3 regions of the Streptomyces sp. Tek67B01 genome follow, and region 2 is predicted to be linked to each of the others. Evidence: predicted binding sites of a transcription regulator. Region 2 holds the regulator's gene; each other region holds the start of a gene.
What was found. Region 2 encodes HrcA, which represses chaperone genes, less so after heat shock. Its sites were predicted from a motif close to TTNGCACTCNGNNNNNCNGAGTGCNAA; they were not measured.

Region 1 (6,658 bases), 1.4 Mb from region 2:
AGTCGTCCTCCACCGACACCAGCACCGGCTGCCAGTCCGCCGTCCCCAGCTCCGCGTTGATCTCCGCCGCCAGGTCCCGCACCGCCGCCGTGTACTCCCGGTACACCGCCAGGTCCTGCCGCGAGGGGTACGCCGACGCCATGTGCACCACCCGCTCGCGCCACTCCGGGTGCGTCGTCAGCAGCTCCCGGTACGCCAGCAGGCCGCGCAGGATGTTCTTGGACAGCTCCGTCCGGTCCACCCGGACGATCGACTTGCGGTCCCCGACCTCTGCCCGCAGCCCCGCCAGCTTGTCGTCGACCTCCGGCCGGTGGGCCAGCGCCCGCAGGTCGTCCCCGTCCACGCCCAGCGGGAACGCCCGTACCTCGGTCGTGCGCCGCGCCCACCCCGACTCCCGGCGGTGCTCCACGGTCCCCTCCCGGACCTCCTCCGCGCTGCCCTCCGCGCCGTCGAACGGCATCGCCGACAAGAACGCCCGCGCCCATTCCCCGGTGTGGAAGCCCAGCAGGTCCGCCCCGAGCATCCCCCACGTCAGCTCCTCCACCACGTACCGCGGCAGCATCCGCAGGACGTCTGGCGAGGCCCACGGGGTGTGCGTGAAGTGCGCGATGCGCAGGTCGGGCCGCAGGACGCGCAGCATGCCCGGCACCAGCGCCAGCTGGTAGTCCTGCACGAGCACCGCCGCGCCCTGGTCGGCCTCCGCCGCCAGCGCGTCCGCGAAGGCACGGTTGTACAGGACGTACGCGTCCCAGCGCCGCCGGAACTCCGCGTCGAAGACCGGCTCGCGCGGGATGTCGTACAGGTGGTGGTGGGTGAACCAGAGGACCGAGTTCGCGATGCCGTTGTACGCGGCGTCGTACACGGCGGGATCGATGTCCAGCATCCGGACGCCGGGTTCGGAAACCCCCCGCCGCACCGCTTCCCGGTCGCCCTCCGACAGCGCCGCGCAGATCCACACCGCGTCCGGCTGCTCCGCGAGCGCGGCGGAGAGACCGGAGACGAGACCGCCTCCGCCGCGCCGGGCGCTGAGGGTGCCGTCGGGGGCGTGGGCGTACGAGAGGGGGCCGCGGTTCGCGGCGACGAGTACCTGGGAAGCCATGCCGCGAACCTAACCCCGCCGCACGCGCCTCAAACCCGCCGCCGCGTCACGCCACACCGCATCACGCCACGCCACGCCGCATCACGCCGCATCACGCCACGCGGCGGACCGCGTACTCCCGGATCTCCAGCATCGGCGGCCTTTCCTCGGTGTCCACGGCGTGCGTCCGCGGTACGAAGCCGTCCGGGCCCCGCTCGAACTGGGTCAGCGCGGGCCGGGTGAGATGCCCGCGCGAGAGCCGCAACTGCGCCGTGCGGTAGATCGCCGCGGCCATCCGGCCGAGCGCCTGACCGTCCTGGTGGCGGTGCAGCCGTACGCCCACGTCGACCTGCGCCAGCCCGTCCAGCCCGACCGTGTGCAGCGCGTCCACCAGCAGCCCCAGCTCCACGCCGTAGCCGACGGGGAAGGGGAGACGTTCCAGCAGGGAGCGCCGTACGGCGTACTCGCCGCCCAGCGGCTGGACGAATCCGGCCAGCCGCGGCCAGTGCAGGTTGAGCAGGGGCCGGGCCACCAGTTCCGTGACGCGGCCGCCCTGCCCCGGCGCGTCGCCGAGCGGCCGGTCGTACATCGCCTTGACGAACTGCACGTCCGGCTCGGTCAGCAGCGGGCCGAGGATGCCGGAGACGAAGGTGGAGGAGAAGTCCCGCAGGTCGGCGTCCACGAAGCAGACGATGTCGCCGGTGGTCGCGAGCAGCGAGCGCCACAGCACCTCGCCCTTGCCGGGCACCGCCGGGAGCCGCGGCAGGATCTCGTCGCGGTGCACGACCCGCGCACCGGCCTTCGCGGCGACCTCCGCCGTACGGTCGCTCGACCCGGAGTCGACCACGACCAGCTCGTCCACCAGGGGGGTCGGCAATCCTTCGATCAGGTCGCGCCGGATCACCTCGACGATCGCCCCGACCGTGGCCTCCTCGTCGAGCGCGGGCAGCACCACGCTGACCGTGGCTCCCGACGCGCGCTTGCGGTCGAGCAGCTGGGCGAGCGGTCGGTCGGCGGCGGACCAGGACCGGTCGGCCAGCCAGCGCTCCACCTCTTCCAGCACTTCGGACACTCCAGGGGATCGGTGACGGGGCGGACGGATCGGGCGGTGGTTTTCGGGCGAAATATGATCCATCTCGCCGTTCGGACGGCTGTCTCAACCACCCGGCCCTTCGGTTACAGTCTTGAACAACGCGAAGGACCACGGCATGCCGGGGTCCTCGTGCACAAATGCCCGGGTGCGCCACAGAGCGCGCGGCCCGGTGCCATACCGCTCATCCAGAGGGGCAGAGGGACACGGCCCGTTGAAGCCCCGGCAACCCTCCAGTCGGTTCTCGCGATCGCGCACCACGGCGACGTCAGCGAGGTCCCCGGCTAGGGAAGGTGCCAATTCCGTCTCATGGCGAAGTGCGCCATGGGGAAGATGAGGAGAAAGGGCCTCGCCATCATGGCTGCACAGACTGTCGCCACCTCTGTCGATCTCGGACCTGCCACCGGCCTTTCGTGTCGTGAGTGCGGTACCCGCTTCGAGCTCGGCCCGATCTTCGCCTGCGTCGAGTGTTTCGGACCGCTGGAAGTCGCCTACGACCTGCCCACCGGTGATCCGGAGGCGCTGCGCGCCGCGATCGAGGCCGGACCCGACAACATCTGGCGCTACGCCCCGCTGCTGCCCGTCCCCGCGGACGTGGCGTCCAAGCCGAACCTGAACCCGGGCTTCACCAAGCTCGTGGACGCGGCCAACCTGGCCAAGGAGCTCGGCGTCACCGGCAAGCTCTACGTCAAGGACGACTCCGGCAACCCGACGCACTCCTTCAAGGACCGCGTCGTGGCCATCGCCGTCGAGGCCGCCCGTGCCTTCGGCTACACCACGCTCTCCTGCTCCTCCACGGGCAACCTGGCCGGCGCCGTCGGCGCCGCGGCAGCCCGCGCCGGCTTCCGGTCCTGCGTGTTCATCCCGCACGACCTGGAACAGGGCAAGGTCGTCATGGCCGGTGTCTACGGCGGCGACCTCGTCGGCATCGAGGGCAACTACGACGACGTCAACCGCTTCTGCTCCGAGCTCATCGGAGACCCGCTGGGCGAGGGCTGGGGCTTCGTCAACGTCAACCTGCGCCCGTACTACGGCGAGGGCTCCAAGACGCTGGCCTACGAGATCTGCGAGCAGCTCGGCTGGCGGTTGCCCGACCAGATCGTGATCCCGATCGCGTCCGGTTCACAGCTGACGAAGATCGACAAGGGTCTGCAGGAGCTGATCAAGCTCGGCCTGGTCGAGGACAAGCCGTACAAGATCTTCGGTGCGCAGGCAGAGGGTTGCTCGCCCGTGTCGACCGCCTTCAAGGCCGGTCACGACGTGGTGCGCCCGCAGAAGCCGAACACCATCGCCAAGTCCCTGGCGATCGGCAACCCGGCGGACGGCCCGTACGTCCTGGACATCGCCCGCCGCACCGGCGGTTACGTCGAGGACGTCAACGACGAGCAGGTCGTGGAAGCCATCAAGATCCTCGCGCGGGCGGAGGGCATCTTCGCCGAGACCGCGGGCGGTGTGACCGTCGGCGTGACGAAGAAGCTCATCGAGAACGGGCAGCTCGACCCCTCGCTGACCACGGTCGTCCTCAACACCGGTGACGGCCTCAAGACCCTGGAGGCGGTGGCCGCCGACAGCGGCCAGACCGCCACCATCCGCCCCAGCCTGGACGCGTTCCGCGCCGCCGGCCTGGCCTGAGGTCCGACCCACCCCCCTGTTCCCGGAAAGGCAGTAGCGCCATGAGCGTCAACGTCCGCATCCCCACCATCCTGCGCACCTACACCGGTGGCCAGGCCGAGGTGCCCGCCGAGGGCGCGACCCTTTCCCAGGTCATCGAGTCCCTGGAGAAGAACCACCCGGGCATCGCGGCCCGCGTCCTGGACGACCAGGGCAAGCTGCGCCGCTTCGTGAACGTCTACGTCAACGACGACGACGTGCGCTTCGAGGGCGGCCTGGAGGCGGCGACGCCGGACGGCGCCGGGGTCTCGATCATCCCCGCCGTGGCGGGCGGCTGCTGACACCGGGGTCACCGACACCACATCCCTGAATTGCCCCCTCCGCTAAAAGCGGAGGGGGCAATTCTGGTTGATTGGGCGCGGTAGAGTTGGGGAAGTCCCCTCCGCTGTTCTTGCCCGCCGCATATGAGCGGGCCACCGGATGGTTGACATTGAGTCAACATGCGAGCCTGGTATGGGCCTTTGGTGCCTGATGTCGGGCCCGAGTTGCCCGGGAGTATGCGTAAATTTCGCTTGATATCCCTATTCCTTCTTGTCCGGAATTCTCGTCGGAATGACCTGTTGCAGACAGCACCGGTGCGGATACATTCAGCCGCGGTCGAGGCGTTCCGGCGCAAGTTCTGACCCGGGTCCGCGAAGTGCGGTCCTGCGCAAGGGCCAGTAATAGGGGAGTTAGGCATGGCTCAGGGCACCGTCAAGTGGTTCAACGCGGAGAAGGGCTACGGCTTCATCGCGGTCGACGGTGGTGCGGATGTGTTCGTCCACTACAGCGCCATCCAGATGGACGGGTACCGCACCCTTGAAGAGGGTCAGCGGGTCGAGTTCGAGATCTCGCAGGGCCAGAAGGGTCCTCAGGCGGACATGGTCAAGCTCGCACTCGGCTGACCCGGCGCGATCGACCACCGACGCAACAGGTCTCAGGACCACACACGCACGAGGGGCCCACATCCCGGACACGGGATGTGGGCCCCTCGTGCGTCCCGGCCGGGGACTTCGCCCGGCGTTGCCCGAAGCCGCTTGCACTCGACGGGGTCGAGTGCTAATCATTGGCGTTAGCACTCTCCAGTCGAGAGTGCTACTGAAACGAGGACCGGGTCGGTGAGGCCCGAGGGTCCGGCGGGAAGGAACCGCCGGGCTCGCAGGCCGTCCGTCGCGGGCGCGGGCGCGGTCCAGGAGCAATCCACCCCAGTCCTGGAGGACCACTTCAGATGGCCAAGATCATTTCGTTCAACGAGGAGGCCCGGCGCGGTCTCGAGCGTGGCATGAACCAGCTCGCCGACGCCGTCAAGGTCACCCTTGGCCCCAAGGGTCGCAACGTCGTCCTTGAGAAGAAGTGGGGCGCCCCCACGATCACCAACGATGGTGTCTCCATCGCCAAGGAGATCGAGCTCGAGGACCCGTACGAGAAGATCGGCGCCGAGCTGGTCAAGGAAGTCGCCAAGAAGACGGACGACGTCGCGGGCGACGGTACGACCACCGCAACCGTGCTGGCCCAGGCGCTGGTCCGCGAGGGCCTGCGCAACGTGGCCGCCGGCGCCAACCCGATGGCCCTCAAGCGTGGTATCGAGAAGGCCGTCGAGGCCGTCTCCGCCGCCCTGCTCGCGCAGGCCAAGGATGTCGAGACCAAGGAGCAGATCGCTTCGACGGCCTCCATCTCCGCCGCCGACACCCAGATCGGCGAGCTCATCGCCGAGGCCATGGACAAGGTCGGCAAGGAAGGCGTCATCACCGTCGAGGAGTCGCAGACCTTCGGTCTGGAGCTCGAGCTCACCGAGGGCATGCGCTTCGACAAGGGCTACATCTCGGCGTACTTCGCCACCGACATGGAGCGTATGGAGGCGTCGCTCGACGACCCGTACATCCTGATCGTCAACTCCAAGATCGGCTCGGTCAAGGACCTGCTGCCGCTCCTGGAGAAGGTCATGCAGTCCGGCAAGCCGCTGCTGATCATCGCCGAGGACGTCGAGGGCGAGGCCCTGTCGACCCTGGTCGTCAACAAGATCCGCGGCACCTTCAAGTCCGTCGCCGTCAAGGCCCCGGGCTTCGGCGACCGCCGCAAGGCCATGCTCGGTGACATCGCCATCCTCACGGGCGGCACCGTCATCTCCGAGGAGGTCGGCCTCAAGCTGGAGAACGCCGGTCTCGACCTGCTCGGCCGCGCCCGCAAGGTCGTCATCACCAAGGACGAGACGACCATCGTCGACGGCTCCGGTGACAGCGACCAGGTCCAGGGTCGCGTCAACCAGATCCGCGCCGAGATCGAGAACTCCGACTCGGACTACGACCGCGAGAAGCTCCAGGAGCGCCTCGCGAAGCTGGCCGGCGGCGTGGCCGTCATCAAGGCCGGCGCCGCGACCGAGGTCGAGCTCAAGGAGCGCAAGCACCGCATCGAGGACGCCGTTCGCAACGCGAAGGCGGCCGTCGAAGAGGGCATCGTCGCCGGTGGTGGCGTGGCCCTGCTCCAGGCCTCCTCGGTCTTCGAGAAGCTGGAGCTCACCGGTGACGAGGCGACCGGCGCCAACGCCGTGAAGCTCGCGCTGGAGGCCCCGCTCAAGCAGATCGCCGTCAACGGTGGTCTCGAGGGTGGCGTCGTCGTCGAGAAGGTGCGCAACCTCCCGATCGGTCACGGCCTGAACGCCGCGACCGGCGAGTACGTCGACATGATCGCCGAGGGCATCATCGACCCGGCGAAGGTCACGCGCTCCGCGCTGCAGAACGCCGCGTCGATCGCCGCGCTGTTCCTGACCACCGAGGCCGTCATCGCCGACAAGCCCGAGAAGGCCGGCGCCGGCGCGCCGGGCGGCATGCCGGGCGGCGACA
Region 2 (6,658 bases):
CAGACCCTCAACGAGGGCCTCCAGCGCTGGCAGACGATCAAGCAGTTCCGGCTGCTGCCGCGTGACCTGGACGTCGAGCACGGTGACCTCACGCCGAGCCTGAAGCTGAAGCGGCCGGTCGTGGAGCGCGAGTTCAAGCACCTCATCGACGAGATGTACGTCGGGGCCAACGAGGCGTAAACGACCTTGGGGCAGTGCGGGACAATGGGCGCATGCCTTCCGCACTGCCCGACGGTGAACCCATGCCCGAAGACGGCTCCCTGCCGGCGCACGCCCTCGCGGGTGCCGGGGAGCGGCCGCTCGGGTTCTACCTGCACGTCCCGTACTGCGCCACGCGCTGCGGCTACTGCGACTTCAACACCTACACGGCGACCGAGCTGCGGGGTACCGGGGGCGTGCTCGCCTCCCGCGAGAACTACGCCGACACCCTGATCGACGAGGTCCGCCTCGCCCGCAAGGTGCTGGGGGAGGACCCCAGGGCCGTGCGGACGGTGTTCGTGGGCGGCGGCACGCCGACGCTGCTGCCGGCCGCCGACCTCGTACGGATGCTCGCCGCGATCCGCGACGAGTTCGGTCTGGCGCCGGACGCCGAGATCACGACGGAGGCCAACCCCGAGTCGGTGAACCCCGAGTACCTCGCGGAGCTGCGCGCGGGCGGGTTCAACCGGATCTCCTTCGGCATGCAGAGCGCCAAGCAGCACGTCCTGAAGGTGCTGGACCGTACGCACACCCCCGGGAGGCCGCAGGCGTGCGTCGCGGAGGCGCGGGCGGCGGGCTTCGAGCACGTGAACCTGGACCTGATCTACGGCACCCCGGGGGAGTCGGACGACGACTGGCGGGCGTCGCTGACGGCCGCGCTGGGAGCCGGTCCCGACCACATCAGCGCCTACGCGCTGATCGTGGAGGAAGGGACGCAGCTGGCGCGGCGGATTCGGCGCGGCGAGGTCCCGATGACGGACGACGACGTGCACGCCGACCGGTACCTGATCGCGGACGCGGTGATGGCGGAGGCCGGGTACCACTGGTACGAGGTGTCGAACTGGGCCACCTCCGAGGCCGGGCGGTGCCTGCACAACGAGCTGTATTGGCGCGGGGCCGACTGGTGGGGCGCGGGGCCGGGCGCGCACTCGCACGTGGGCGGGGTGCGGTGGTGGAACGTGAAGCACCCGGGGGCGTACGCCGCCGCGCTGGCCGAGGGCCGCTCCCCCGGGGCCGGGCGGGAGCTCCTGTCGGAGGAGGACCGGCGGGTGGAGCGCATCCTGCTGGAGCTGCGGCTGGTGGACGGCGTGCCGTTGTCGCTGCTCGCGGAGGCGGGGGTGGCGGCGTCACGGCGCGCCTTGGCGGACGGGCTCCTGGAGCCGGGCCCGTACGAGGCGGGCCGCGCCGTGCTGACGCTGCGGGGGCGGTTGCTGGCCGATGCCGTGGTCCGGGACCTGGTCGACTGACGTCGGGCGGCGGGGTGCGGGGTTGCCGGGTGCGGCGCCGTTGCGCTGCGCGGCCCGGCTGCGCCGGGCTTTCCGGGGCTCCGCCCCGGACCCCGCGCCTCAAACGCCGGCGAGGCTGGATCTACCGGACCCCGCGCCTCAGTCGCCGGCCGGGCTGGATTTGCCCGGCCCGTGCCTTGAACGCCGGTGGGGCTGGATTTGCCCGGCCCGTGGCTCGAACGCCAGGGGGCCGGGTTTGCCCGGCCCGTGCCTCAAGCGTCGGCGGGGGTCGTGACGTGGTCGATGAGGTGTTCCACCGCGCCCAGGAGGGTGGGTTCGAGGTCCTTGTAGGACGTCACGCGGGAGAGGATGTGCTGCCAGGCCGCTCCCGTGTTCGGGGGCCAGCCCAGGGCGTCGCAGATGCCCGTCTTCCAGTCCCGGCCCGGTGGGATCACCGGCCAGGCGGGGATGCCCAGCGCCGACGGTTTCACCGCCTGCCAGACGTCCACGTACGGGTGGCCCACCACCAGGACGTGCGGCGACGTCACCGACGCCGCGATGCGGGACTCCTTCGAACCCGGCACCAAGTGGTCGACCAGCACGCCCAGGCGGGCGTCCGGCGCGGGCGCGAAGTCCGCGACGATGGCGGGGAGGTCGTCGATGCCCTCCAGGTACTCCACGACGACGCCCTCGATCCGCAGGTCGTCGCCCCAGACCCGCTCCACCAGCTCCGCGTCGTGGCGGCCCTCGACGTAGATCCGCCCCGCCCGCGCCACCCGCGCCCGCGCCCCGGGGACCGCCACCGAGCCCGACGCCGTACGGGCGGGAGCCGCCGCCGCGCGGGCCGGGCGGGTCAGGGTGACCACCGCGCCGTCCAGCAGGAACCCGCGCGGCTCCAGGGGGAAGGCGCGGCGCTTGCCGAAGCGGTCCTCCAGGGTCACCGTGCCGGCTTCGCAGGCCACCACCGCGCCGCAGAAGTCGGTGGTGGCCACCTCCACCACCAGGCCCAGGTCCGCCGACACCTCCGGAACGGCCTTGGCGCGCTTCCACTGCGGGGTCAGATCGGGGGAGTACTCACGCATCCGGCCGACGCTACGAGAGAGCCCGCGCTCACGCGTCCGACACGCCGAACCGCCCGGCGAGTGTGGCGCGTTGCGCACGCACGAAGCCCGCGTCGACCACCGCTCCGTGACCGGGCACGTACAGCGCGTCGTCCCCGCCGAGCGCCAGCAACCGGTCCAGCGCGGCGGGCCACCGCGCCGGGACCGCGTCCGGGCCGGCCTGGGGTTCGCCCGACTCCTCCACGAGGTCCCCGCAGAAGACGACCTCCCGCTCACCGGGCACGAAGACCGCCAGATCGTGCCGCGTGTGCCCCGGCCCGACGTTCGCCAGCAGCACCTGCACCCCGCCGAGCTCCAGCGTCCACTCGCCCGACACCAGGTTCCGCGGCGTCGCAAGCAGCTCCGCGGCCTCGGTGGCCTCCGCCTCCGCCAAGCCGTGCCGGACCGCGTCCTCCCGCAGGGCTTCCCGGTCACTGGCGAGGTGGGCGTCCAGCCCGACCGCGCCGTAGAACTCGGCCCCCGAGAAGGCCGAGCCGCCCAGCACGTGATCGAAATGTCCGTGCGTGAATGCGATATGGGTCACGTGCCGGCCGGTCAACCGCTCGGCCTGGGCCCGCACGTCCACGCCTTCGCGGACGCACGAGCCGGGGTCGATCAGAAGGACCGACTCGTCCCCAACCACCAGCCCCACCGTGCAGTCCCACACCGGTAGTCGGCGCCGCCCGGCCCGCCCGGTCAGCCGCTCCCAGCCCGCCTCTTCCCAACGCACGTCCATGCGGGGACGCTACCCTGACGGGCCGCCCTTGCCTCCGGCGTACTGCCCGGCCGTACACTGACCGGGGGATCTCTGGCACTCGGATACGCAGAGTGCCAACACGGCCGCCCCGGGCCGACCGGAATCGACCGCAGCGACGACCCACCGCACTGGAGGTGTGCACGAGTGCTCAGCGAACGCAGGCTCGAGGTGTTGCGCGCCATCGTCCAGGACTACGTGGGGACGGAGGAACCGGTCGGGTCCAAGGCGCTCACCGAGCGCCACCGGCTCGGCGTCTCCCCGGCGACGGTCCGCAACGACATGGCCTTGCTGGAGGAGGAGGGCTACATCGCCCAGCCCCACACCAGCGCCGGACGCATCCCCACCGACAAGGGCTATCGGCTCTTCGTCGACAAGCTGGCGGGGGTCAAACCGCTGTCGACGCCCGAGCGCCGGGCCATCCAGAACTTCCTCGACGGCGCGGTCGACCTCGACGACGTCGTCGGGCGCACCGTGCGACTGCTCGCGCAGCTCACCCGGCAGGTGGCCGTGGTGCAGTACCCGAGCCTGACCCGCTCCACCGTCCGGCACGTGGAGTTGCTGTCGCTGGCACCCGCGCGCCTGATGCTGGTGCTGATCACGGACACCGGGCGGGTCGAGCAGCGGCTCGTCGACTGCCAGACCCCCTTCGCGGAGACGTCGCTCGCCGACCTGCGGGCACGCCTCAACAGCAGGGTCGTCGGCCGTCGGTTCACCGACGTACCGCCGCTCGTGCAGGACCTTCCGGACTCCTTCGAGGCCGAGGACCGGGCGACGGTCAAGGCCGTCCTCGCGACCCTGCGGGAAACGCTGGTGGAGGAGGCGGAGGAACGGCTGATGATCGGCGGTACCGCCAACCTCACGCGCTTCGGACATGATTTCCCCCTGACGATCAGGCCGGTGCTGGAAGCGCTGGAGGAGCAGGTCGTGCTCCTCAAGCTGCTGGGCGAGGCCAGTGAGTCGGGGATGGCCGTGAAGATCGGGCATGAGAATGCCTACGAGGGACTGAACTCCACGTCCGTCGTCTCGGTCGGTTACGGTTCGGGCGGCGAAGCAGTCGCCAAACTCGGCGTGGTCGGACCGACCCGCATGGACTACCCCGGAACGATGGGAGCGGTACGCGCAGTGGCACGTTACGTCGGACAGATCCTGGCGGAGTCGTAAGTGGCCACGGACTACTACGCCGTTCTCGGCGTGCGCCGCGACGCATCGCAGGACGAGATCAAGAAGGCCTTCCGTCGCCTGGCGCGCGAACTCCACCCGGACGTGAATCCGGACCCGAAGACGCAGGAGCGCTTCAAGGAGATCAACGCGGCCTACGAGGTCCTCTCGGACCCGCAGAAGAAGCAGGTCTACGACCTCGGCGGCGACCCGCTGTCCTCCTCGGGCGGTGGCGGCGGCGCGGGCGGATTCGGTGCGGGTGGCTTCGGCAACTTCTCCGACATCATGGACGCCTTCTTCGGCCAGGCCTCGCAGCGCGGGCCGCGCTCGCGCACCCGCCGGGGCCAGGACGCCATGATCCGCCTCGACCTGGAACTGGACGAGGCGGCCTTCGGGACCACCAAGGACATCCAGGTCGACACGGCCGTCGTCTGCACCACCTGCTCCGGTGAGGGCGCCGCACCCGGCACCTCCGCGCAGACGTGTGACATGTGCCGCGGACGCGGCGAGGTGTCGCAGGTCACCCGGTCCTTCCTGGGCCAGGTCATGACCTCGCGGCCCTGCCCGCAGTGTCAGGGCTTCGGTACCGTCGTCCCCACCCCGTGCCCCGAGTGCGCGGGCGACGGCCGGGTCCGCTCCCGCCGCAGCCTCACCGTCAAGATCCCGGCGGGCGTCGAGAACGGCACCCGCATCCAGCTGGCGGGCGAGGGCGAGGTCGGCCCCGGCGGCGGCCCTGCCGGCGACCTGTACGTGGAGATCCACGAGCTGCCGCACCCGACCTTCCAGCGGCGCGGCGACGACCTGCACTGCACGGTCACCATCCCCATGACGGCGGCGGCCCTGGGCACCAAGTGCCCGCTGGAGACGCTCGACGGCATGGAGGAGATCGACATCCGGCCCGGCACCGGGTCCGGCCAGGCGATCCCGCTGCACGGCCGCGGCGTCACGCACCTGCGCGGCGGCGGTCGCGGCGACCTGATCGTCCACGTCGAGGTCACCACCCCCGGCAAGCTCGACGCGCAGCAGGAGGACCTGTTGCGCCAGCTGGCGAAGCTGCGGGGCGAGGAGCGGCCGATGGGCCAGTTCGCACCGGGCCAGCAGGGTCTGTTCAGCCGCCTCAAGGACGCGTTCAACGGCCGCTGACCGGCCCGCCGCACCTCGTACGAGCTCGGCCCGGGGACTGCCCCGGGCCGGGCTCGCGGTCTTCGCGGACCCGGGCCCGCGAGGGCCCCGCGGTGGCGTCGGGCCGTCGCCGGGAAGCGGACTATGCCAGGCGAATGCCGTGATTCGGCCCGGTGCGCCGGACGTGGCACGATGCAGGGCATGTCCACCGCGCCGAACGGTCTCTCCCCGTACCCGATCGTGCAGGCCCCCATGGCGGGCGGTGCCTCCTGTCCGCCGCTCGCCGCCGCCGTGTGCGAGGCGGGCGGCCTGGGGTTCCTGGCCGGCGGCTACAAGACGGCCGACGGGATGTACCAGGAGATCAAGCAGGTACGCGCCCTCACCCGGCGGCCCTTCGGTGTCAACCTGTTCATGCCGCAGACCGGCTACGTCGACCCCGCGGCCGTCGAGACCTACCGGGGGCAACTGGCCGGCGAGGCGACCTGGTACGAGGTGTCCCTCGCGCCGGACGACACCGTCGGCACCTGCGACGACGGCTACGACGCCAAACTCGCCATCCTCCTGGAGGACCCCGTCCCGGTGGTCTCCTTCACCTTCGGCTGCCCGCCGGCGGGCGTCTTGACCAGGCTCCGCGAGGTGGGCACGTACACCGTCGTCACCGTGACCGCCGTCGACGAAGCCCGCGCCGCCCAGGCCGCGGGCGTCGACGCGGTCTGCGTCCAGGGCGTCGAGGCGGGCGGTCACCAGGGCACCCACCGCGACGACCCGGAGACCGACGGCACGGCCGGCGTCGGCCTGCTCGTCCTCGTCGCGGCGGTGCGCGAGGCGGTGGCCCTTCCGATCATCGCGGCGGGCGGGGTGATGCGCGGCGCGCAGATCGCGGCTTTGCTCGCGGCGGGCGCCGACGCCGCCCAGCTCGGCACGGCCTTCCTGCCCTGCCCGGAGTCGGGCGCCGACCCCCTGCACAAGAGGGCGCTGACGGACCCGCTGTTCCCGCACACCGAACTCACCCGGGCCTTCTCCGGCAGGCCCGCCCGGGGCCTGGTCAACCGCTTCATGCGCGAGCACGGCCCGTACGCCCCGGCCGCGTACCCGCA
Region 3 (6,658 bases), 610 kb from region 2:
CACCACCCGGGCGACCCTGGTCGGTACGGCGGTGTCGCTTCTGCTCGTCGCCGCGATCGTGTCGGGCAGCCGGCTGCCGCGCGACTTCGACCCCGCCCTGCTGCCGTGCGCCGTCGCCACCGTCTTCCCGGCCTTCGGCGGGGCCTACCGGTACGTCGTGCGGGACTCCGCGTCCGGCGCCCGCGGACTCTTCCGGCACCGGTCGCCCACGCCCAGGCCCATTGCCCACGCCCCGCCGCGCTGGGCCGGCGGCCGGCTCTCCGGCAGGTTCGGGGCGCCAGAGTGACGATGCTGTCCTTCGTCGGCATGGCCGGGGCATTGATCGTGGTGATCTTCGCGCTGCCGTCCGGCGGCTACCAGGGCGGCTTCCGGGTGTTTTTCTCCGGCTTCCCGGCGGCCTTCGCCTTCTGCGGCTCGGGCAACGGCTCGACCTCCCGGCAGATCCCGGTGATCTTCCGGGACGGGCGCGTGCGGGCGGCCGAGGGGCAGGGCGCCGAGGCGCGGCCCGCGGCCATGAAGCAGTCGGAGATGGAGGCGGGCGCCGGCGCCGGCTTCTCGTCCGCCGTCGCCGCCTACGGCTTCTTCTTCCCCGCGATGTTCGCGGGGACGGGCTTCACCGGCGCGCTGTGGCTCCGCGTCGGTTTCCACGCCGGCTGCCCGGCCGGGTGCCGGTGGTTCTACGCCCGCCAGGGCGGGCAAGCCCCCCGCCGGCCGGGGGCGCCGGCTGGGGCGCCCGTACCCTGGAGGCATGAGCACCGCTCCCGCTTCCGACAGCCAGGACCCCGCGGACCCGTCGGGTTCCACGACCGGACCCGGGGCCGCCGCATCCGACACGCCGGCAAAGCCCAAGGCCAAGCCGAGGCTCGACTTCGGCGACCCGCTGGACCAACAGTCCTCGGACGACACGGACCGGGGCTGGGGCGAGCGGCCCCCCGCCGGCGGGAGCGCGGCCGATTTGGCCCGCTTCCTCGACGAGAAGCCCCCGCACCACGTCTGAGGGCGGCCGATCAGACCGAGCTGTCGCGCCCCTGGCCGTAGCCCGAACCCTGGCCGTAGCCCTGCGCCTGCCCGTAGCCGTGTCCCTGGACCCCCTGTACGTGCCCACCGGCCGACCCGGAGCCGTTTCGCTGGGCGACCAGGTTGTCGCGGATCTCCTTGAGGACCTCCAGCTCGGTGATCTCCATGGTTTCCTGGACGCCTTCCCGGGCCTTGCGCCGCTGTTCCATCCGGGCCAGGTACTTGGCCATCGGCAGCACCATCAGGAAGTAGACGACCGCCGCCGTGATCAGGAAGGTCAGCGTGGCGTTGAGCACCGCTCCCCACATGATGTTCACACCGGTCGGCTCCCCCTTCGCGTCGACGCCGCACGGGGCCTTCAGGCAGGACGAGTAGCCCTCCAGGCTCTTGGTGCCGACGGCGCCCACCACCGGGCTGATGATCCCCTTCACCACGGAGTTCACGATGTTGCTGAACGCGGCGCCGATGACCACGGCCACCGCCAGGTCGACGACGTTGCCGCGCATCAGGAAGGCCTTGAAGCCCGCCAGGACGCTCTCGTTCTTCTTGCTCACGACTGAGCCTCATCTCGCATCTACGGAACACGGAGCCGACGGTTCCGAAAACTACGGCAGTCGGGGCCCCGTGTGTCCAATCGGTGCCCGTTCCAAGGCCCTGTGACAGGTCACTTGTTCGATTCAACACAACGTCACCGCCAGCCGGGACACGCTGCCCGCGCCCACGAGGGCCCGCGCGGTCTCCCGGGGCACTGACAGGACCACCAGGGCCCCGCCGTCGCCCGGCGTCTTATCCGGCTCCGGGACCTCTGCGACCCGGGCCGCGACCGCCACCACCCGGGGCGGCCCCGCCCGCTCCGCCGCCACCACGTCCACCCGGTCCCCGGGCCGCAGCAGCCGCACCGTCGCCCCGTCCGCGATGCGTACGGGCGCCGACACCATCCGCACCACCGCCGGCGGCGGTTTCTCCGGCGGCGGGGCGCCCCGGGAGGCCCGCGCCTCCGTCCCGCCCACCGCCAGCGCGGCCGCCACCACGGCCAGCCCGGCCGCCCCGGCCCGCCGCCGGCGTCGCAGGGCGCGCCTGAGGCGGTCCCCGCCACGCCCCACCCGCAGCGGAGGAAAGAGCGGTACGGGACGCGCGGGCAGCGGCGTCGGAGCGGACGGGGGAGTGGGGCAGGTGGGGGAAAGGAACCCGGACATGCTGAACACCGCCTGGAAGTGAGTTCGGTGTCCGGACCCGGCGTCCGGACACCCCTCACGATCCGCCCGCGCCGCGAATCCCGCTCGCGCCTGTGGACGGTCCCCAGGTTGTGGATAACGCCGTCACCCCCGGGGGTGACAGGACTACGGCAGCTCGATGCCCAAGTCCCAGCCGTCGTGCGCGTGGGTGCACAGGCAGTCCCGGGACTCCGTCTCCGGCAGGGCCGCGACCGCGTCGAACAAGACCTCGCGCAGTCGCCCGACGTTCTCGCCGAACACCCTCAGCACCTCGGTGTGGGAGACGCCCTCGCCCGTCTCGGCGCCCGCGTCCAGGTCCGTGACCAGGGCCATCGAGGTGTAGCAGAGCCCGAGCTCGCGCGCGAGGACCGCCTCCGGATGCCCCGTCATGCCGACCACCGACCACCCCATGGCCGCGTGGAAGTGCGACTCGGCGCGCGTCGAGAAGCGGGGGCCCTCCACGACGACCATCGTCCCGCCGTCCACCGGCTCCCAGCCCCGCCCGCGCGCCGCGCCCATCGCGACCGCCCGGCCGACCGGGCAGTACGGGTCGGCGAAGGTGGTGTGCACGACGTTGGGCACCGAACCCCCGGGCAGCGGCTCCCCGTCGAAGAAGGTCTGCGTCCGGGACTTCGTACGGTCCACCAACTGGTCCGGCACCAGCAGCGTGCCCGGCCCGTACTCGGCCCGCAGGCCGCCCACCGCGCAGGGGCCCAACACCTGGCGCACGCCTACCGAGCGCAGCGCCCAGAGGTTGGCCCGGTAGTTGATCTTGTGCGGGGGGACCGTGTGGCTGCGCCCGTGCCGCGGCAGGAAGGCCACCGACCGGCCGGCCAGCTCGCCCAGGTACAGGGAGTCGCTCGGGGGCCCGTAAGGGGTCTCCACCTGGATTTCGGAGACGTCTTCCAGGAAGGAGTAGAAGCCCGAGCCGCCGATGACACCGATCTCTGCGTTCGCCATACGGTCACACTAGCCGGGCACGCGTAAGGCCCCGCCGCCCAGGAGGGCGGCGGGGCCTTACGGAAAGCGGACGGCGTCAGGCGGCCGAGCTGGAGCTGCTGCTCGCGCTCGAGGTGGACGACGACGAGGAGGCCGGGGCGGCGGCGGGGGCGGCCGTGGACGACGCGGCCGGCTTGGAGGCCGGCGTGCTGCTCGACGAGGCGCCACGGCTGTCGTTCCGGTAGAAACCGGAGCCCTTGAACACGATGCCGACCGCTGAGAACACCTTCTTCAGGCGTCCTTCGCAGTTCGGGCACACGGTCAGCGCGTCATCGGTGAACTTCTGCACGGCCTCAAGGCCCTCACCGCACTCGGTGCACTGGTACTGGTAGGTCGGCACGAATTTCCTCCTGGCACTCTCACTCAATGAGTGCTAACGACGCTCCATGGTGACGTATTCCGGCGGAACAGTCCACCGATCTCGGCCGCGCGGTGACCGATACCACCCTCAGACGGTGCTGAGGTCCCGCTGCCGGCCCCGGTTCTCCCGGCTCTCCCGGGCGTCCCGGTTCTCCGGGGTGGCCGACGAGCTCACGATCCGGCCGCCGGTCCTCGGGGCGAGCTTGGCCCGCAGCGAGAGCAGTGTGATCAGCGCCAGCGCCGTGGCGGCGGCCGGCACGAGGAAGCCGTACGCGGACCCGTGCGCGTCCGTCAGACGGCCGGCCACGATCACCGCGATGGCCTGTCCGAAGGCGACCGCGCCGGTCAGCCAGGTGAAGGCCTCGGTGCGGGCGTTCGCGGGGATCAGCGACTCGATCATCGTGTAACCGGTGATCAGGGCCGGGGCGATGCACAGACCGACGAGCAGGCCGAGCGCGGCGAGCAGGATCATCGAGTCGGCGGTCCACAGCAGGGCGGCGGTGGCGGTCAGACCGATGTAGCCGAGCAGCAGCCGGCGGCGCGGGCCGATCTTCCAGGCGATGGCCCCGCAGGCGATGCCGGCGACCATGTTGCCCGCCGCGAAGACGCCGTACAGCAGGCCGTTGGCTCCCGGGTTGCCCATCTCGTTGGAGAAGGCGGCCATCGACACCTGCATGCCGCCGAAGACGGCGCCGATCCCGAGGAAGGCGACGATCAGGACGCGCAGGCCCGGGAAGGACAGGGCCGACGCGCGCCGGGTGCCGGTGGAGGCCTGGGCGTGCGCCTTCGGCTGGGTGGCGCGCTGGGCGGCGAAGAAGAGCCCGCCGATCAGCGACAGGGCGGCTTCGGTGATGAGACCGGCCGAGGGGTGCAGGCCGGTGCACAGCGCGGTGGCGAGGACCGGGCCGACGACGAAGGTGAACTCGTCGGTGACCGACTCGAACGCGGCGGCGGTCGGCAGCAGCGGCGAGCCCTCCAGCTTGGCGGCCCAGCGGGCCCGGACCATCGGGCCGACCTGCGGCACCGAAGCGCCGGCGGGGATCGCGGCGGCCGCGAGGGCGAGGACGGGGGCGCCGAGCAGCGCGAGCGCGGCCAGGGCGCTCACGGCGGTGGCGTGGACGAGTACGACCGGCAGCAGGACGGCGCTCTGGCCGTGCTTGTCGGTGAGGTTGCCCATCACGGGGGCGCACAGCGCCATGGAGATGCCGGTGACGGCGGCGACGATGCCGGCGTTGGCGTAGGAGCCGGTGGTGTGCTGGACGAGCAGCAGGATGCTGATGGTCAGCATTCCGAAGGGCAGCCGGGCGGCGAAGCCCGGGAGCAGGAAGCCGAGGGCGCCGGGCGTGCGCAGGAGCTGCCCGTAGCCGGGGCGGGCGGACGTGTCGGTCGTGACCGCGGATGTCACGGCCTTGCCTTTCCGCTGCCTGGTAGAACTCCCCGTCTGCGGACGGTGCATCGCCTTGTGAGCGAGTCGCACCCGTACATGTGGGAGCCCCGAGAGCTGTCCTCTTGCGCAGAACCGAGTGATACCTGGGCGCCCACTGCGGGAGGGAGCCACGGCCGCTTTGCGGTCGCGCCAGCTCTGCGTCAGGCAGAGTTGGTTCGATGTGGTGTGCCTTTATCGTACAGGGAGAGTGGCTACTGCGCCCTGTGATTCCGACGACAAGGAATGTCTTCACCTGCGATTAACCGGAATTTCGCATTCCATGTGCCCCCAAAGCGGGGCAGAGACCCCCACCGGGCCGCGAAATCACAGATTTAGAACGTTGCTCTAACGCTCTGTTCGCCCTGTTCGCGCCGCCCCGACTACGTCCCGTTGGGACCCGTACCCAGCCAGCCGGCGAGCTTGCCGCCCCGCGCGACCGCCCGCAGCCGCGCCTCCGCCGCGTCCCGCACCTGGTCCGTCGCCACGACCAGCAGCTCGTCCCCCCGGCGCAGCACCGTGGACGGCGCCGGTACGAAGCTCTTGGCGTCCCGGACCACCAACGTCACCGAAGCCCCGGCCGGGAGTCGCAGCTCGCCGACCTCCACGCCGTGCATCCGCGAGGCCGGGGGTATGGCGAACGACAACAGGTGTCCGCGCAGCTTCTCCAGCGGAGCGGACTCGATGCCCAGGTCCGCCGCGCCCTCGCCCGCGTCGCCCAGCTCCAGCTTGCGCGCCAGCCACGGCAGCGTCGGCCCCTGGACCAGCGTGTAGACGACGACGAGCACGAAGACGATGTTGAAGACCCGGTCGCTCCCCTCGATACCGGTGACCATCGGGATCGTGGCCAAGATGACGGGCACGGCGCCGCGCAGGCCCGCCCACGACATCAGGGCCTGCTCCTGCCAGGGGATGCGGAAGGGCAGCAGGCTGACGAAGATCTCCAGCGGCCGCGCCACCATCGTCAGCACCAGCCCGATGATCACCGCCGGCCAGAAGTCGCCCGCCAGCTCGTGGGGGGTCACCAGCAGTCCCAGCAGGACGAACATGCCGATCTGGGCGATCCAGCCCAGTCCGTCGGCGAACCCCCGCGTGGCGGGCCAGTGCGGCAGCTTCGCGTTCCCGAGCACCATCGCCGCCAGGTACACCGCGAGGAAGCCGGAGCCGTGCGCCAGCGCGCCGGCCGCGTACGCGGTGATGGCGATGGCCATGACGGCGATCGGGTAGAGACCGGAGGCGGGCAGCGCCACGTGCCGCAGGCCGTACGCGCCGAGGAAGCCCACCGTCAGTCCGATGGCGACGCCGATGGCCAGTTCCAGGGCGATCTTGCCGATCAGGACGTACCAGTCGTCCACCGGGCCGACGGTCGCGAAGGACACCACCAGGATGACCACCGGGGCGTCGTTGAATCCGGACTCCGCTTCCAGCACACCCGTCACCCGGGAGGGGAGCGGCACCTTGCGCAGGACCGAGAAGACGGCCGCCGCGTCGGTCGAGGAGACGACCGCGCCGATCAGCAGGGCCTGGCGCCACTCCAGCCCGACCAGGTAGTGCGCCCCCGCCGCCGTGACCCCCACGCTGATCGCGACCCCGACGAGGGAGAGCATGATCGCCGCCGGCAGGGCCGGCTTGATTTCTTTCCACT

Region 1: groL (chaperonin GroEL) is a predicted target of HrcA. The motif match lies at 4,855-4,881, and genes of this name have one in related genera.
Region 3: ACV7NM_RS18950 (FmdB family zinc ribbon protein) is a predicted target of HrcA. The motif match lies at 3,581-3,607, and genes of this name have one in related genera.

What each region holds. Positions count from the first base shown of each region.
Region 1 is NZ_JBUYUY010000001.1:3,347,429-3,354,086, reverse strand. It holds gene ACV7NM_RS15010 (alpha,alpha-trehalose-phosphate synthase (UDP-forming)) at 1-1,099, opposite strand, end outside; gene ACV7NM_RS15005 (glucosyl-3-phosphoglycerate synthase) at 1,191-2,141, opposite strand; SAM riboswitch class I at 2,350-2,508, shown strand; gene thrC (threonine synthase) at 2,526-3,800, shown strand; gene ACV7NM_RS14995 (MoaD/ThiS family protein) at 3,842-4,120, shown strand; gene ACV7NM_RS14990 (cold-shock protein) at 4,517-4,723, shown strand; gene groL (chaperonin GroEL) at 5,047-6,658, shown strand, end outside.
Region 2 is NZ_JBUYUY010000001.1:4,794,734-4,801,391, forward strand. It holds gene ACV7NM_RS21500 (AMP-dependent synthetase/ligase) at 1-180, shown strand, start outside; gene hemW (radical SAM family heme chaperone HemW) at 213-1,445, shown strand; gene ACV7NM_RS21510 (DUF3097 domain-containing protein) at 1,697-2,506, opposite strand; gene ACV7NM_RS21515 (MBL fold metallo-hydrolase) at 2,535-3,260, opposite strand; gene hrcA (heat-inducible transcriptional repressor HrcA) at 3,426-4,442, shown strand; gene dnaJ (molecular chaperone DnaJ) at 4,443-5,582, shown strand; gene ACV7NM_RS21530 (nitronate monooxygenase) at 5,763-6,658, shown strand, end outside.
Region 3 is NZ_JBUYUY010000001.1:4,189,493-4,196,150, forward strand. It holds partial or broken gene ACV7NM_RS18925 (MFS transporter) at 1-196, shown strand, start outside; gene ACV7NM_RS18930 (hypothetical protein) at 749-997, shown strand; gene mscL (large conductance mechanosensitive channel protein MscL) at 1,008-1,571, opposite strand; gene ACV7NM_RS18940 (hypothetical protein) at 1,695-2,213, opposite strand; gene ACV7NM_RS18945 (S-methyl-5'-thioadenosine phosphorylase) at 2,358-3,191, opposite strand; gene ACV7NM_RS18950 (FmdB family zinc ribbon protein) at 3,268-3,570, opposite strand; gene ACV7NM_RS18955 (MFS transporter) at 3,679-4,995, opposite strand; gene ACV7NM_RS18960 (potassium/proton antiporter) at 5,397-6,658, opposite strand, start outside.